DNA from 2 places in the Ruminococcus sp. B05 genome. Region 1 is predicted to be linked to the other one. Evidence: predicted binding sites of a transcription regulator. Region 1 holds the regulator's gene; the other holds the start of a gene.
The links. Region 1 encodes Rex, which represses fermentation and respiration genes when NADH is low (regulators of the CRP and FNR family bind a similar motif). Its sites were predicted from a motif close to ATTGTTAANNNNTTAACAAT; they were not measured.

Region 1 (8,542 bases):
GATTGTAATATGGGAACAAAAGAAGAGAGTGGACACCGCATTACTATTCTTCATAAAAATATTCCAAATATGTTAGGTCAGTTTACAGCATTGCTTGCACAGGAAAATATGAATATTTCTCAGATGACTAACAAGAGTAGAAAAGAGTATGCATACGTTATGATTGATGTTGAAGCAGAAGTAACGCAGGAACTGGAAGAAAAATTGAATGCTATCGAAGGTGTTTTGAAGGTTAGAGTGATTAAATAATATCAACTTAATAAGAATAAAATTATAGGCAGAAGTATAACGGGGTACTTAGACGATGTTATACTTCTGCATTTTTATGCATTAAAGTGTTGACAAATATTGCATGATTGTATACAATTATACAAGAATGTAAATATACAAGAATACTTGCATTGGAAAGTAAACACATTACGGCTCCATCAGAATACAACAAAAGTTGCGTCTTGATGAAACTGTAATGACGTAAATGATTTATGAATTGGAGGAAAGCACAGATGGAAAATAGAAAAGTATTTATGAATAAGCAGACAAATCTTTTGGAACTAGAAGAACATATGTATCCGCTCGTGGATGTGGAAACACCAAATGTATTCCGCAATTTATTTCATTATGATGAGATTCCTAAGATTGCATTTAATGATCGTATTGTTCCTCATCATATGCCGGAAGAAATCTGGATTACAGATACTACATTTCGTGACGGACAGCAATCGAGAGCACCTTATACAACAGAACAGATTGTAACAATTTATGATTATTTTCATCGTTTAGGTGGACCGCAGGGAAAGATTCGTCAAAGTGAATTTTTCCTTTACAGTAAAAAAGACCGTGATGCAGTTTACAAATGTCTTGAAAAAGGATATAAATTCCCAGAAGTTACAAGTTGGATCCGTGCAAGCAAAAAAGATTTTCAACTGGTTAAAGATATTGGCTTGAAAGAAACAGGAATTTTGGTAAGTTGTTCAGATTATCATATTTTTTATAAGTTAAAAATGACACGACGTGAAGCATTGGAACATTATTTATCAGTTGTGCGTGAATGTATGGAAACAGGAGTGCGTCCGAGATGTCATTTGGAAGATATTACAAGATCTGACATTTATGGTTTTGTTATTCCTTTCTGTTTAGAATTGATGAAACTGATGGAAGAATATCAGATTCCGGTTAAGATTCGTGTGTGCGATACAATGGGATACGGAGTGAATTTCCCGGGTGCAGTAATCCCACGATCTATTCCAGGAATTATTTATGGATTGATGGTACATGCCGGCGTTCCAAGTGAGCTGATTGAGTTCCATGGACATAATGATTTCTATAAAGCAGTTAATAATTCAACTACTGCATGGCTTTATGGAGCATCCGGAGTAAACTGTTCATTATTTGGAATTGGCGAACGTACAGGAAATACCCCATTGGAAGCAATGGTATTTGAGTATGCACAATTACGCGGTACATTAGATGGTATGGATACAAGAGTGATAACAGAATTGGCTGATTACTATGAAAAAGAAATTGGGTATAAAGTCCCATCAAGAACACCATTTGTAGGAAAGAACTTCAATGTAACAAGAGCCGGAATCCATGCAGATGGAATGTTGAAAAACGAAGAAATTTATAACATATTTGATACAGATAAATTTTTGGGAAGACCTGCATTGGTTTCTGTATCAAATACTTCCGGAGTAGCTGGGATTGCGTATTGGATCAATGCTTATTATAAATTGCCAAAAGAGAGACAGGTCGACAAAACATCTATGCTTGTAACAACATTAAAATCATGGGTTGACAAACAATATGAAGAAGGTCGAGTTACGGTCTTGACAGATGAGGAATTAGTTGACAAAATAGATAGTATATGTGAGAAATTACATATTATATTGTAACTTGGGAGGCAACAAATAAGAATGGAAGATTATCAGGATCATTCCCTAAGCAGTCGTGTATTCCAGAAGATCCGAGAAGATATTATAAAAGGGAAATATCAGGAGCATGATGAATTAAGAGAAAATACCATCGGCAAAGAACTTGGGGTTAGTCGTACGCCGGTACGTGAAGCATTAAGACAGTTAGAATTAGAAGGACTTGTTACGATTGTTCCAAATAAAGGTGCATACGTGACAGGAATTTCAACAAAAGATGTAATGGATATTTATGCAATACGCTCTATGTTGGAAGGGTTGTGTGCACGTTGGGCAACGGAAAATATTACAGAAGAGCAATTGGATGAATTAGAAGAAATTGTATTACTTTCTGAATTTCATACAAAGAAAGAAGGAAGAAGTAATGCAGAGCAGGTGACGGTATTAGATGGAAGATTTCATACAGTGCTTTATGAGGCAAGCGGAAGTAGAATCTTAAGTCGTACAATGATTGATTTTCATAAATTTGTACAGCGCGCCAGAAAATCTTCGGTTATTTCTGAAGAACGTGCCAGAAAATCGATTCGAGAACATAAACAAATTTTGCGTGCGATTAAAGATAAAGATACAGATTTAGCGGAACAGTTGGCAAATGAACATATTATGCATGTGATTCAGAATTTAAAAAAACAAGGATATAACGAAACAGAATAGCTCTGGTTCAAAAAATAAAATGTTTGAAAAAAGAAAACATAGGAGGACGAAAAAATGGCAAAAATCAAAATGGCAACACCTATCGTTGAAATGGATGGAGATGAAATGACAAGAATTCTCTGGAAGATGATTAAAGAGAATTTGCTGGAACCATTTATTGAACTGAATACAGAATACTATGATCTTGGTCTGGAACATAGAAATGAAACAAATGATCAGGTGACGATTGATTCCGCAATTGCGACAAAAAAATATAAGGTTGCTGTAAAATGTGCTACAATTACTCCAAACGCAGCTCGTATGGATGAATATGATCTTAAAGAAATGTGGAAGAGCCCAAATGGAACAATTCGTGCAATTTTGGATGGAACTGTTTTTCGTGCACCAATCGTTGTGAAAGGAATCGAACCTTGTGTAAAAAATTGGAAAAAACCAATCACAATTGCAAGACACGCATATGGAGATGTATATAAGGGATCTGAAATGAAAATTCCTGCTGCCGGAAAAGTAGAATTGGTTTATACAACAGAAGACGGCACACAGACAAAAGAACTCGTACATGAGTTTGACGGACCGGGTATTGTACAGGGTATGCACAATATTAATTCCTCTATCGAAAGTTTTGCAAGAAGCTGTTTCAACTACGCATTAGATACAAAACAAGATTTATGGTTTGCGACAAAAGATACAATTTCTAAGAAATATGACCACACATTTAAAGATATTTTCCAGGAAATTTATGATGCTGAGTACGATGGAAAATTTAAAGAAGCTGGAATTGAGTATTTCTACACACTGATTGATGATGCAGTTGCACGTGTAATGAAATCAGAAGGCGGTTATATCTGGGCATGTAAGAATTATGATGGAGATGTTATGAGTGATATGGTTTCTTCTGCATTTGGTTCCCTTGCAATGATGACATCTGTACTTGTTTCTCCGGATGGATACTATGAATATGAAGCTGCTCATGGTACAGTACAGCGTCATTACTACAAACATCTGAAGGGCGAAGAGACATCTACAAACTCTGTAGCAACTATTTTTGCATGGACAGGAGCACTTAGAAAACGTGGTGAGATGGATGGAAATGCAGAATTGATGGAATTTGCAGATCGTCTTGACAAGGCAACAATTGATACAATTGAAGCAGGAGAGATGACAAAAGATCTTGCACTTATTACTACAATAGAAAATCCAACAGTTCTCAATAGTGAAGAATTTATTAAAGCAATTGCAAAAAGATTATAAATATATGAAAGACACCCAATCCGATGTGAGAGGGTGTCTTTTTATATATTAGGAAAGTGCTTTCCTAATATATAAAAATCGCTCCGCTAAGGATGCGCACTGCGGCGTACAATGTAGGTGTCGCAAGCGACCGCCGCAGGCGCAAGAATGTGCAAAGCACATTCTTTGTTACTGAAAGATATCTATTCTTCGGCTAAATCAGCCCATTGTTCATAAAGCGTTTCTAATTCTTCTTCATTTGAAGATTTTTCAACAGCAAGCTCCTGGCATTTTACAGAATTAGAATAAATATCTTCTTGTGTCATCAATTCGTCAATTTCCTGATTTCGTTTTTCTAAAACAGCAATACGTTCTTCTGTCTTTTTTAAATCATTTTTACGCTTTCGCTCACGAGCCTGTGCTTCTTTCTGCTCTTGCCAACTTAACTTTTGACCAAAAGGCTCCTGAGATTCAGAAGAAGTGTTTGGATTAGTAACTTTTGAGTTGGCAGAAGTTTCCGGAGAAACAGGGGCATATTTTGCAGTTAATTCCTCTTTCTTCTCAAGATAATAGTCATAGTTTCCAATGTAATTAACAAATGTCTGGTTTACCAATTCCAAAATACGTGAAGCAGTCTGATTAATAAAATAACGATCATGAGAAACGTATAAGATTGTTCCGGTATAATCATTTAAGGCCTGCTCAAGAATTTCCTTTGAAGTGATATCCAAATGGTTTGTAGGCTCATCAAGAATCAAAAAGTTTGCTTCGGAGAGCATTAATTTGGCAAGCGAAACACGACCTTTTTCACCACCACTTAAATCACGGATGAGTTTAAATACATCATCTGCAGTAAACTGAAAAGCAGCTAAAGTGTTTCGAATCTGAGTATTTGTTAGTGATGGATAGTCATCAGAAATTTCTTCAAAAATGGTCTTATTATCATGAAGTACGTGGTGCTCCTGGTCATAGTATCCGATCTTTACTTTAGAACCTAAAGTAAAAGCACCTTCATCGGCATCCAATACCTGATTTAAAATTTTTAATAAAGTTGTTTTTCCGGTTCCATTATCTCCGATGATTGCAACATGCTCACCACGTTTGATTTCAAATGAAATATCGGAAAACAGGGTTTGTGTCTCGAATCTTTTTGTTAAATGTTCAACTGTTAAAACATCATTACCACTGATACAAGATGGATTCAGTTCAAAATGCATTTCCTGTGTGGAATCCATCGGTTTGTCAATACGTTCTATTTTGTCAAGCATTTTTTCACGGCTTTCAGCACGCTTGATAGATTTTTCTCGATTAAAAGATTTTAATTTTTCAATTACTGCCTCTTGGTGTTTGATTTCTCTTTGTTGATTTAAATATTCTTTCATCTGTGCATCGCGTAACTGACGTTTTTTTTCGGCGTAATCCTTATAATTACCATTATACATACGAAGATGCCCTTGATCTATTTCAACAACCTTAGTTACGACTCTGTTTAAGAAAAAACGGTCGTGTGATACGATGAATACAGCTCCCGGGTAATTTAACAGATATGTTTCTAACCAGGATATAGAATTTAAATCCAAATGGTTGGTCGGTTCATCTAATAATAGGACATCAGGTTTGGTTAACAGAAGTTTGCCTAAGGAAACACGCGTTTTCTGTCCACCTGATAGCGTGTTGGCTTCTTTTGAAAACTCATTTTCTTGAAAACCAAGTCCTTTTAACACCCCTATGATTTCACTTTCATATGCATATCCGTTTTTGGATTCAAATTCAGACATCAAACGGTTGTAAGTATTCAAGCGAGTCTGTAATTCATCACCGGATAAGCCTTTTAATTCGTGTTCAATTGTACGAATTTGTTCTTCGAGTCTTATAATGTCAGCTTTTGCAGTTTTTAATTCTTCGTAAATACTATTTCCACTGATTAGATTTTGTTGCTGTGCAAGATAGCCAATTGTTTTCCCTTTTGTAAGAATAATATTCCCGCTATCTGTTGGCTCTTCGCCAATGATCATTTTTAAAATAGTTGATTTTCCGGCACCATTCACACCGACAAAAGCAACCTTTTCTCTATCTTCAATATGGAAAGAACCATCTTTTACAATGATACGTTCTCCGAAAGATTTATTTAAATTATGACATGCAAGTATCATATATACATCCTCCTATATTTAAGCATATCGTATTTATTATATCGAAATTTAGATAAAATACAACTAAAGAATTTAGGTTTTACAAAAAAATTCAGATAAAATAGTGTGAAAACCGTCAAAATATAAAAAAATTTTAGATAAATTACAAAAAAAGTATGTCAAAAGTTTGACTTTGTTAAAATAAAACTTTATAATAGATATAGTTTATATTTGGAGGACGATAAGTGTGGAGTCAAGAGGAATATCAAAGGCTGTTATTGGGAGACTTCCAAGATATTACAGATATCTTGGTGAACTCAATGAAGCCGGAGTAGAAAGAATATCATCAAGTGATTTAAGTAAAAAAATGCATGTAACAGCATCACAGATTCGCCAGGATTTGAATAATTTTGGTGGATTTGGCCAACAGGGATATGGTTATAATGTAAAGTATCTTCGCACGGAGATTGGCAAGATACTGGGATTGGACCAGAGTCACAATATGGTAATTATTGGAGCAGGTAATTTAGGACAGGCACTTGCAAATTATGCATCTTTTGCAAGAAACGGATTTATTTTAAAAGGAATCTTTGATGTGAATCCTGAATTGAAAGGAAAAGTGATCAGAGACATTCCAATTCGAATGATGGATGAATTAGAGACAGTTCTTCAGGAAGAGAATATTGATATTGCGGCACTCACAATTCCAAAAACAAAAGCGGTTGAAGTATCTGATATTCTGGTACGTAATGGTATTAAAGCAATTTGGAATTTTGCACATACAGATTTGAATCTTCCGAAAGATGTGATTGTAGAAAGTGTCCATTTATCTGATAGCTTGATGAAGTTGTCCTATAATATTACCCGATACAAAGAAGAACACGGGGAAGATTAGAAGTATCATAACGTGCAAAAGGGTTGTTTAATGCTTTTGCACGTTATTTGTATTTACGCGAGCAACGAGCCAAAGTCCGTGCTTGCACGAGACCTTGGCGACTGCCGCGATAACTTGAGAAACTCGCGAAGCGTGTTTCTCATAGTTTGGAGAAAATTATTTTATTTCGTGCTTTGAGAAAGGATGAGTAAAAATGAGATATTTGCCTACTGGAAATTGGATGCAAAAAGCTGACGCACACACGATTCATGAAATAGGAATTCCATCTCTGGTGCTAATGGAGAGAGCTGCATTGGGAATTGCTGAGGTTATAAAATCGAAAGTTCAGAAGAATAAAAAGATACTGATAGTTTGTGGCTCCGGAAATAATGGAGGAGACGGATTTGCAATCGCAAGATTGTTACATGATGAGAATTATTCCGTAGTAATTGCATTTGTTGGGAAAACAGAGTCAATGAGTGATGAATGTAAACAACAATATTGTATTTGTAAAAATATTGGGATATCGATAGAGACAGAAATTCCGGCGGGAGAGTATGGAGTGATAGTAGACGCAATTTTTGGTGTTGGACTTTGCCGGGAGATAAGCGGTAAATATGCTTCTGTGATAGAGTGTTTAAATGCAATGGAAGGATATAAAGTTGCGGTGGATATACCCTCGGGAGTCAGTTCTTTGGACGGAAAAATTTTAGGTATAGCGTTTAAAGCGGACTTGACGGTTTCTGTACAATGTGAGAAACTAGGAACTGTTCTGTATCCGGGAAAAGATTTTGCAGGAGAAGTAGTTGTAAAATCAATCGGTATCAATACAGAACTTTATCAAAATAATACAGAAATATGTTATACACTGGAACCGGATGATCTTTGCACATGTCTGCCGAAACGTGTGGCAAATTCACATAAAGGAACATATGGGAAAGTGCTTATGATTACCGGGAGTGAGGGAATGGCCGGAGCAGCATATTTAAGTGCAAAAGCAGCATATGTAAGCGGAGCAGGACTTGTTCAGATATATACTGCCAAAGAAAACAGAAGCATTCTTCAACAACTGCTGCCAGAAGCAATTATCTCCACTTATACAGAATATTCTGAAGAGGGATTGAAACAATTATTAAATTGGGCGGATGTTGTATGTATCGGATGTGGACTTGGTCAGGGAAAAACAGCAGATAAATTATTACAAGGGGTATTTCAATTCTGTAAAGTCCCATGTATTATTGATGCAGATGGAATCAATCTTTTATCTGAAAAGATGGAATTGCTTGAAAAAAGTACATTTCCGATAGCATTAACTCCACACATGAAGGAAATGACGAGACTTTTAAAGTGCTCGGTCGCAAAATTAAATGCAGATCGTATGAATATATTGACTGATTTTGTGAAACGGTATCCTGTTGTTTGTGCGTTGAAAGACGCTCGTACGCTTGTAGCAAAAGAGAATCATCCTTTATTTGTAAATACTGCAGGAAATAGTGCGATGGCAAAAGCAGGTTCGGGAGATGTTCTTGCTGGAGTGATCACAGGGCTTACAGCACAACATATGAATTTGTATGATAGTGTTGTGTCAGGAGTGTATCTTCATGCAAACGGAGGAGATTATGCAAAAAAAAGCTGTGGCGTTTACAGTGTACTGGCCCAAGATTTGATTTCAGGAATAAAAGATGTACTAAAGCAGGTAGAACAGTAACATTTGATATGGAGGA
Region 2 (8,542 bases), on a different contig from region 1:
TAATTCTGATAAACGAACTGCTACTGGAGCAAGTGATAATTCTGGTTTTGGCTCTCCCTTTGGTTTTCCAAGATGAGAACAAAGAATAATCTTTCCTCCATCTGCAACTAATTTTTTGATTGTTGGAAGAGCTGCTACAAGACGATTTTCATCTGTAATTTTTCCATCGATCAATGGAACGTTGAAGTCACATCTTACAAGAACTCTTTTGCCCTTTACGTTGATATCATCTACTGATTTTTTGTTAAGCATAGTTGTAATTCTCCTTTTTTATAAAGCATTTTTAAATTTATAGAAATTTGCTTCTTATAAATTTAAAAAGGGTCCGGTCCCAATAAGACCGGACCCTTTGTGAGTCTATTCCCGGACATACATCCGTTTCATATTCCCAATTTCGGCTTACAGTAATGTTCCGAAATGTTTGATTGTTCTTACCATCTGGCTTGTGTAAGAGTTCTCGTTGTCATACCAAGATACAACCTGAACCTCTGTATTTCCATCACCTGTTGGAAGAGCCATTGTCTGTGTAGCATCGAACAGAGAACCAAATTTCATTCCTACGATATCGCTAGATACGATCTGATCTGTGTTATATCCGAATGATTCGTTAGAAGCTGCTTTCATAGCTTCGTTGATCTGGTCAACTGTAACTTCACCTTTAACTACTGCTGTAAGGATTGTTGTTGATCCTGTTGGAGTAGGAACACGCTGAGCAGAACCAATCAGTTTTCCGTTCAGTTCTGGGATAACCAGACCGATTGCTTTTGCTGCACCTGTGCTGTTAGGTACGATATTAACTGCTGCTGCACGAGATCTTCTGAGGTCACCTTTTCTCTGTGGTCCATCAAGAGTCATCTGATCTCCTGTATATGCATGGATTGTGCACATGATACCAGACTGAACTTCTGCAAGATCATTCAATGCTTTAGCCATTGGAGCTAAACAGTTTGTTGTACAAGAAGCTGCTGAGATGATTGTATCATCTTTTGTAAGCTGCTCGTGGTTTACATTGTAAACGATTGTAGGAAGATCATTTCCTGCTGGTGCAGAAATAATAACGTGTTTAGCACCTGCATCAATATGAGCCTGAGCTTTTGCTTTAGATGTGTAGAATCCTGTACACTCCAGAACAACGTCAACACCAATCTCTCCCCATGGAAGTTCAGCTGCGTTAGCTTTTGCGTAAATTTTGATTTCTTTTCCGTCAACTGTGATAGAGTCTTCTCCTGCCTCTACTTTGTCAGCCAGTGCATATCTTCCCTGTGTTGAATCATATTTCAACAGGTGAGCAAGCATGCTTGGAGATGTTAAATCATTGATTGCTACAATTTCAAATCCCTCTGCTCCGAACATCTGTCTGAATGCAAGACGTCCAATACGTCCAAAACCATTAATCGCTACTTTTACTGCCATGATTAATTCCTCCTAAAGTTATATAAATTGTCAACTGTAATACAGTCTATCATGGTGATATCCATTTAACAAAGCACAATTACTTTGTTAAAGATTCATCAACTGAGATTATTGTACTAAAACAAGAACAAAAATTCAAGTCCTAAATCCATTTTGTTTGTTTTTTATGTAAGTTGTTTAAAAATCGGTTTTCTTTCTTCAAATTCTGTATAATATTTAAAACCACAAGCCTTTAAGACATCATTTACCTTTCCGAAATCATATGCAATATGTTCCGGCTTGTGTCCGTCTGCTCCGATCGTTATGATTTCTCCTCCAAGCTCCCGGTATCTTTTCAATACATCCGGATGCGGATTACAAAACGGAAGTCCATATTTCCACCCTGCCGTATTCAACTCAATACCTTTTCCAAGCTCAATAACGCGTTTTAGAATTTCATCAATAATATCTGAAAACTCTGTCTGTGAATATTCTTTTTCCTTGTAAGTCCCATAACGCACTACATAGTCCAAATGCCCCAACACATCGAATGCTGTTACATGTTGCAGATTTTCTAAAGTATTCTCAAATCCTTTTCTATATAATTCGCGGTCCGACAATTCTGCGAAGCCCTCTCTGTAGTACGGATCTTTCCCATCTACCAGATGTACAGAACCAATCACAAAATCAAATGGATACTGTTGTGTCAATTTTTGATAGAATTCTTGCAAATGAGTCTGCAGTCCAAGTTCTATTCCAATTCGAATATGTATCTTATCTTCATATTCTTTCTGTATTTTTTTCATAGTCTGCATATACTCATCCAAATCGAATTGAAAAGCATCTTTCCCAAATTCTGTATCAGAAGGAAAATCTTTATCAAAATGATCTGTAATGCAAATTAATCTTAATCCTTTCGCTATTGCACCTTCTATCATTTTTTCCACCGGCGTATCACTGTCTGTAGAAAAAACGGTGTGCATATGACTGTCGCTTAATATCATAGGATTGTTCCGCCTCCAAGTACATATTCTCCATCATACAATACAACTGCCTGTCCCGGGGTCACTGCTCTTTGCGGTTCTTCAAATGTACAGGTAATCTCATCTTCGCCTGTTTTTTCTACCGTACACCAGGCACCTTTATGATTATATCTGATTTTTGCAAAAACTCTTTTTGGTTCCGGCAAATCTTCAACCGACATAAAATTCACCCTGTTTGCCTTTAATGTGGTTGTCATTGAATCTTCATTTGTTCCAATCACAACTTCATTTGTCTCCGGACGAATTTCTAATACAAAAGCAGGGTATCCCAATGACAGGCCAAGACCTTTTCGTTGTCCCACTGTATAATGAATGATTCCTTTATGTTTTCCTAAAACCTTCCCATCTAATGTTACAAAATTACCTTCCGGAATTTTTACAGCTGCATTTTCTTCTATATAAGAAGCATAGTCTCCATCCGGCACAAAACATATATCCTGACTGTCCGGCTTATTTGCAACCAATAATCCTATCTTTTCTGCTATCTTGCGAATCTCATCTTTTGAATACTGGCCGACTGGCATCAATGTTCTTTTCAGCTGTTCTTGTGTCAAATTGTACAGTGCATAAGTCTGATCCTTTGCCAGTGTAGCAGAACGCCGAATCGCATATCTTCCATTCTCAAGCTGATCAATTCTTGCATAATGTCCTGTCGCAATATAATCTGCCCCAATTGAAAGACTTCTTGTCAGCAAGGACTCCCATTTTACATATCGATTGCATGCAATACATGGATTTGGAGTTCTTCCATGAAGATATTCATCCACAAAATAATCTATCACATTTTCTTTGAACTCCTGTTTGAAATTCATTACATAATATGGAATCCCCAAATTTGCTGCTACACGACGTGCATCTTCTACTGCACTCAACCCACAGCATCCGCCATTTTCTTCTTGTACAGCCTGTTCTTCATCCTGCCAGATCTGCATCGTCACTCCTACTACATCATATCCTTGTTCTTTCAACAGATATGCTGCAACAGACGAATCCACACCTCCGGACATTCCTACTACTACTGTGCTCATTAATATTCCTCTTCTTCCTCTTCTTCACCTTCATGGATATCTGATTTTGGTTTTTCAAGTCCTTCAATCTTAATACCATTTTTTTCTGCATAATCCCAAAGTGCTGCATGGATAGCTTCTTCGGCAAGCAGTGAGCAATGTACTTTTACCGGTGGAAGTCCATCAAGAGCCTCCATAACTGCTTTGTTTGTAATCTGCATTGCTTCCTGGATATTTTTACCTTTTACAAGTTCTGTTGCCATACTGCTTGTTGCAACTGCGGCACCGCATCCAAATGTTTTAAACTTCACGTCACGGATGATCTGATTTTCGTCAATATCAAGATAAATTCTCATGATATCTCCACATTTTGCATTACCTACTGTACCTACTCCACTTGCGTCTTCGATTTCCCCTACATTTCTTGGATGTTGAAAATGATCCATAACTTTTTCTGAATACATATTATATTTCCTCCTGGTTTTCTTTCGCTTATCTCTTATTTATTTTGTTTTTTCACAAAATCCTCATATAATGGAGACATACTTCTTAAATTCTCCACAATTGCTTTTAAATTGTCTACTACATAATCCAAATCTTCTTTTGACACCTCTTCACTCAATGTCATTCTCAAAGAACCATGTGCAATTTCATGTGGAAGTCCGATTGCTAAAAGTACATGAGATGGATCTAATGAACCTGATGTACATGCTGAACCACTTGAAGCACAAATACCTTTCATATCAAGCATAATCAAAAGGGATTCCCCTTCTACAAATCGGAAACTGAAATTCACATTATTTGGCAAACGTTTTTTTCTGTCTCCGTTAAGGCGGCAATACGGAATCTCATTTTCAATTCTTTCAATCAGATAATCTCTCAATTCTACTTCTTTTGCAGTTCGTTCTTTCATTGTGCTGATTGCACGCTCTGTTGCTGTTCCTATTCCGACGATTCCAGGAACATTCTCTGTACCTGCACGACGTTTTCTTTCCTGTGCACCGCCATGAACAAACGAACGTATTTTAACACCTGTTCTAATATATAAGAAACCGATTCCCTTTGGTCCATTCAACTTATGTCCACTCGCACTAAGCATATCAATATGACATTCATCTACATTGATCGGAACCTGCCCAAATGCCTGAACCGCATCTGTATGGAAGAGAATTCCATGTTCATGTGCAATCTCACCAATCTCTTTGATTGGCTGAATTGTACCAATCTCATTATTTGCAAACATAACTGAAATCAATATTGTATCCGGACGGATTGCAGCTTTGAGTTCTTCCAGATCCACGATACCATTCTCATTTACATTAAGATATGTCACTTCATATCCATGTTTTTCAAGATATTCACATGTATGCAGAATCGCATGGTGTTCAATTTTACTTGTGATAATATGTTTTCCCTTTTTTTCGTAAGCTTCCGCTGTTGCTTTCAGTGCCCAGTTGTCAGATTCCGAACCACCTGCTGTGAAATAAATTTCATTTGTTTTTGCACCTAATGCATTTGCAATTGTTTCTCTTTGCTTTGCGATCACTTCTTTGTTCGCAGCAGCAAATCCATAAATACTAGATGGATTTCCATAATGTTCTGTAAAATATGGAAGCATTGCTTCTACAACTTCCGGTGCAGTTTTTGTTGTTGCTGCATTATCTAAATAAATTAATCTGCTCATTGTATTTCCTCCGCCAGTTCTATTATCTTGTCTTATTTTTTATCTTAATTCTTACATGTCTCAGACTGCTTCATACTTGCATCACAGCATTTCTGCTTACTTTCTTCTACAAGTTGATCTAACATAATACTGTCTACCGTCTGATTGATACTGTCATTAATCTTTTGCCATACATATTTGGTAACGCAATTTTCCGAAGCCGAACAACCTTCTTCGGCACTTAGCCCTGAACATTCTACCGGATCCAGACTTCCTTCCAAAGCTCTTAACACATCTCCTACTGAAATCTCATGCATATCTTTTCCTAATATATATCCACCTCCGGCTCCTCGTATACTTTTTACGATTTCTGCTTTCTTAAGCTTTGCCATAAGCTGTTCCAGATAGCGTTCTGAGATTCCCTGTCTATTGGAAATGCTTGTTATAGAAACAGGCTCTTTCTCGCTATATTGTGCCAGATCAATCAGCGCACGCAGTCCATATCTTCCTTTTGTAGATAATTTCAATCTATCACCTTCCGACTTTTTGTGCATCTATTTCCTAGTGTTTTATTTCCTAGCATTTTAATTCCTATTATTCTGCTAGGATTTCACATTGCTAGAATATCATTTTTCTATTGTTCTGTCAAGGAAGGGAATTGAATATTTTATATAAATAGCATTTTAAAATCACGGGTTTTCTATGTCAAAAAAACAATCAATTATTCTTGGAACTTTTGTTTTAACATTAACTGGTTTCCTAAGCAGGTTCATGGGATTCTTCTACCGTATTTTTTTGAGTCGTATTTTTGGTGAAGAAGGCATCGGTCTCTATCAGCTTATTTTCCCTATATATGCACTTTGCATTTCGTTTTCCATCTCTGGTATAGAAACCGCTCTTTCTCGTACTGTTGCCCGTAAACGAGCTCTTGGCAAACCAGATGAAGCCAGGGAAGTTTTATTATCCGGATTAATCGCAGCTTTCTTTCTATCCCTCTTTTGTACTCTCTTTCTTCAAAAAAATGCACTCTTCATCGCCGATAGACTTTTACATGATTCTCGCTGTAAAAACATGTTAATCATCTTGTCCTATGCTTTCCCTTTCTGTGCTATTCACAGCTGTATCTGTGGATATTATTATGGTCTTAAGGAAACTAAGATTCCTGCTATTTCACAGCTTATAGAACAATGTACTCGTATCTTATCCGTTTACATTTTTTTCTTTTTTCTAATTCAAAAAGGACAGACCGTGTCCATTTCCATAGCTGTCAGCGGTCTCGTTATAGGTGAATTATTCTCAACTGTATATGCCGCACAAATTTTTAATCATTTTCCTTCTGATTTAACTGCAGCCACTAATCTATGTAAAAATTTTCCCCGTCACTTACGCGAATTATTATCCTTGTCCATCCCCCTCACTGCCAACCGCGTATTAATTAATCTATTGCAGAGTATAGAAGCAATTTCCATTCCTATACAATTAAGACGTTTTCAGTATTCCGCCTCAGAATCTCTTCGAATTTATGGCGTATTAAACGGAATGGCTTTGCCATGCATTCTATTTCCTACGGCGGTCACTAGTTCTTTGTCTATTATGTTGATGCCTACCGTTGCTGAAATCCAGGCATCTCAAGATTCTTCTTTACTACGAATCATAAAAAAAGTGAGCAGATTTTGTTTTTCTCTTGGTTTATTCTCCTGTTTATGCTTTCTGCTTTTTGGTCATTTACTTGGAAATATTCTTTTTCATAGTGATTTGGCCGGAAATTTTATTGTAACGCTTTCCTGGATTTGCCCTTTCTTATATGTAAATGCTTCTTTTTTAAGTATTATAAATGGTCTGGGAAAAACAGGATGGACATTTTTAATTAATACCTTAGGCTTATCTGTAAGAATCCTCAGTGTTTTTTATATCATCCCACTCTTTGGAATACAAGGTTATTTATGGGGTCTGCTTAGCAGTCAATTACTTGTCAGTCTGCTTTGCATTTTTCTTATTTATCATTGGGTTTCCACAAACCAATAAAAGCATAGTGGTTTCATGCATTTTACTTTGCAGGAAACCACTATGCTTTTTACCAACATCTTATAATACTTCTTAGAATTATCGGTGTCAGATATGCTTCGATTATCATCCCTATTATCAACACGCCAATAACAAAAACTGTTTTTTGCCGGCTCCACTGTCTGCTCGGATATTGCATACAATATATCAATACAACTAAATATGCCGGTACATAGCATATACTTTGAGGAATTACGGATACAATGCAAAGTAAAACCCCTTTCATTCCTATTTTTATAGCTGCAACTGTCAGTAATACTCCAATTGAAAACGCACTGCCACTAACCACAATCGGCATTAACAGCTTTTTTATTTTTGTAAATGCCAATGCCATTAATAATATAAACGGAATCAGACGGATTTGGACAATATAGAGGAAATAAATATTTCCAAATGAGTTTATTTCTGTATACTTCTTTAAAATTTCAATATCAAATAGATTCGTATCTACTATTGTCTGTTTCAAAAAGCAATTGGCATATAGAATGCCAATCAAAAAGCCCGGCATAAAAAAAGCTAAAAGTTGCTTTTTTACCTGAAGTGATCTCACGGATATTCCTCCTGTTTTTCATAATTGATACTCCATTATATGCCGGGCATTTTAACTACATACTTTATTCTTATTGATGAAATTTTACTGCATATGCCATCAAAGCAGACACTGTTTTTGAATCTTCAATTTCTCCCAAAAAGATTTTTTCTTTCAATTCATCCAATGTATATTCTTTCAAATCGATAAATTCATCTTCATCCAGATGTTGATGTGATGGAATCAAATCTCTTGCTACAAATACTTCTATTTTTTCATTACAAAATGCTACTGTTGTTCTAAGAGTGATAAGCCATTCTAAATTGTTACTCTTATATCCCGTCTCTTCTTCCAGTTCTCTTGATGCACATTCAATTCCCGGTTCATCTACTGCATCCAATGCACCTGCAGGTATTTCCAATGTGTATCGGTCTAAAGCATTACGATATTGTCTTACCATCAGAATTTTTCCTTCTTTCGTAACAGGAACGACCGCTGCAGCTCCTTTGTGGTTAATAAAATCCCAGGTTGCTGTATGATTCCCATCAATCTCCATCGTATCCTGATAAAAGTCAATAATTGCACCTTTAAACTTTAATTCTCTTTTTAATCTTTTAAAATGTTCGCTCATTTTATCTCTCCTTTCCATGTACCGGGTAAATATTCTGCACCTCGGATATACAAAGAAACCCTTGTCTTACGACAAGGGTCATACTTTTATAAAACAGTCCGATTATCTGTTATTTTGCATAATCTGTAACACGTGATTCACGAATTACATTCACTTTAATCTGACCCGGATATTCTAATTCAAATTCAATCTGTTTTGCAATATCTCTAGCCA

Region 2: the regulator Rex is predicted to act here: its motif matches at 1,497-1,516, upstream of gap (type I glyceraldehyde-3-phosphate dehydrogenase).

The regions. Positions count from the first base shown of each region.
Region 1 covers NZ_RBZR01000001.1:480,852-489,393, reverse strand. Annotated here, with positions in the region: gene D8Q48_RS02050 (phosphoglycerate dehydrogenase) at 1-249, shown strand, start outside; gene D8Q48_RS02045 (2-isopropylmalate synthase) at 504-1,892, shown strand; gene D8Q48_RS02040 (GntR family transcriptional regulator) at 1,914-2,582, shown strand; gene D8Q48_RS02035 (NADP-dependent isocitrate dehydrogenase) at 2,637-3,833, shown strand; gene abc-f (ribosomal protection-like ABC-F family protein) at 4,016-5,965, opposite strand; gene D8Q48_RS02025 (redox-sensing transcriptional repressor Rex) at 6,192-6,839, shown strand; gene D8Q48_RS02020 (NAD(P)H-hydrate dehydratase) at 7,033-8,526, shown strand.
Region 2 covers NZ_RBZR01000002.1:57,653-66,194, forward strand. Annotated here, with positions in the region: gene D8Q48_RS03290 (phosphoglycerate kinase) at 1-252, opposite strand, end outside; gene gap (type I glyceraldehyde-3-phosphate dehydrogenase) at 400-1,413, opposite strand; gene D8Q48_RS03300 (histidinol-phosphatase HisJ family protein) at 1,578-2,396, opposite strand; gene mnmA (tRNA 2-thiouridine(34) synthase MnmA) at 2,393-3,463, opposite strand; gene nifU (Fe-S cluster assembly scaffold protein NifU) at 3,463-3,906, opposite strand; gene nifS (cysteine desulfurase NifS) at 3,942-5,126, opposite strand; gene D8Q48_RS03320 (Rrf2 family transcriptional regulator) at 5,171-5,632, opposite strand; gene D8Q48_RS03325 (polysaccharide biosynthesis protein) at 5,808-7,130, shown strand; gene D8Q48_RS03330 (stage II sporulation protein M) at 7,180-7,719, opposite strand; gene D8Q48_RS03335 (NUDIX hydrolase) at 7,790-8,329, opposite strand; gene rny (ribonuclease Y) at 8,439-8,542, opposite strand, start outside.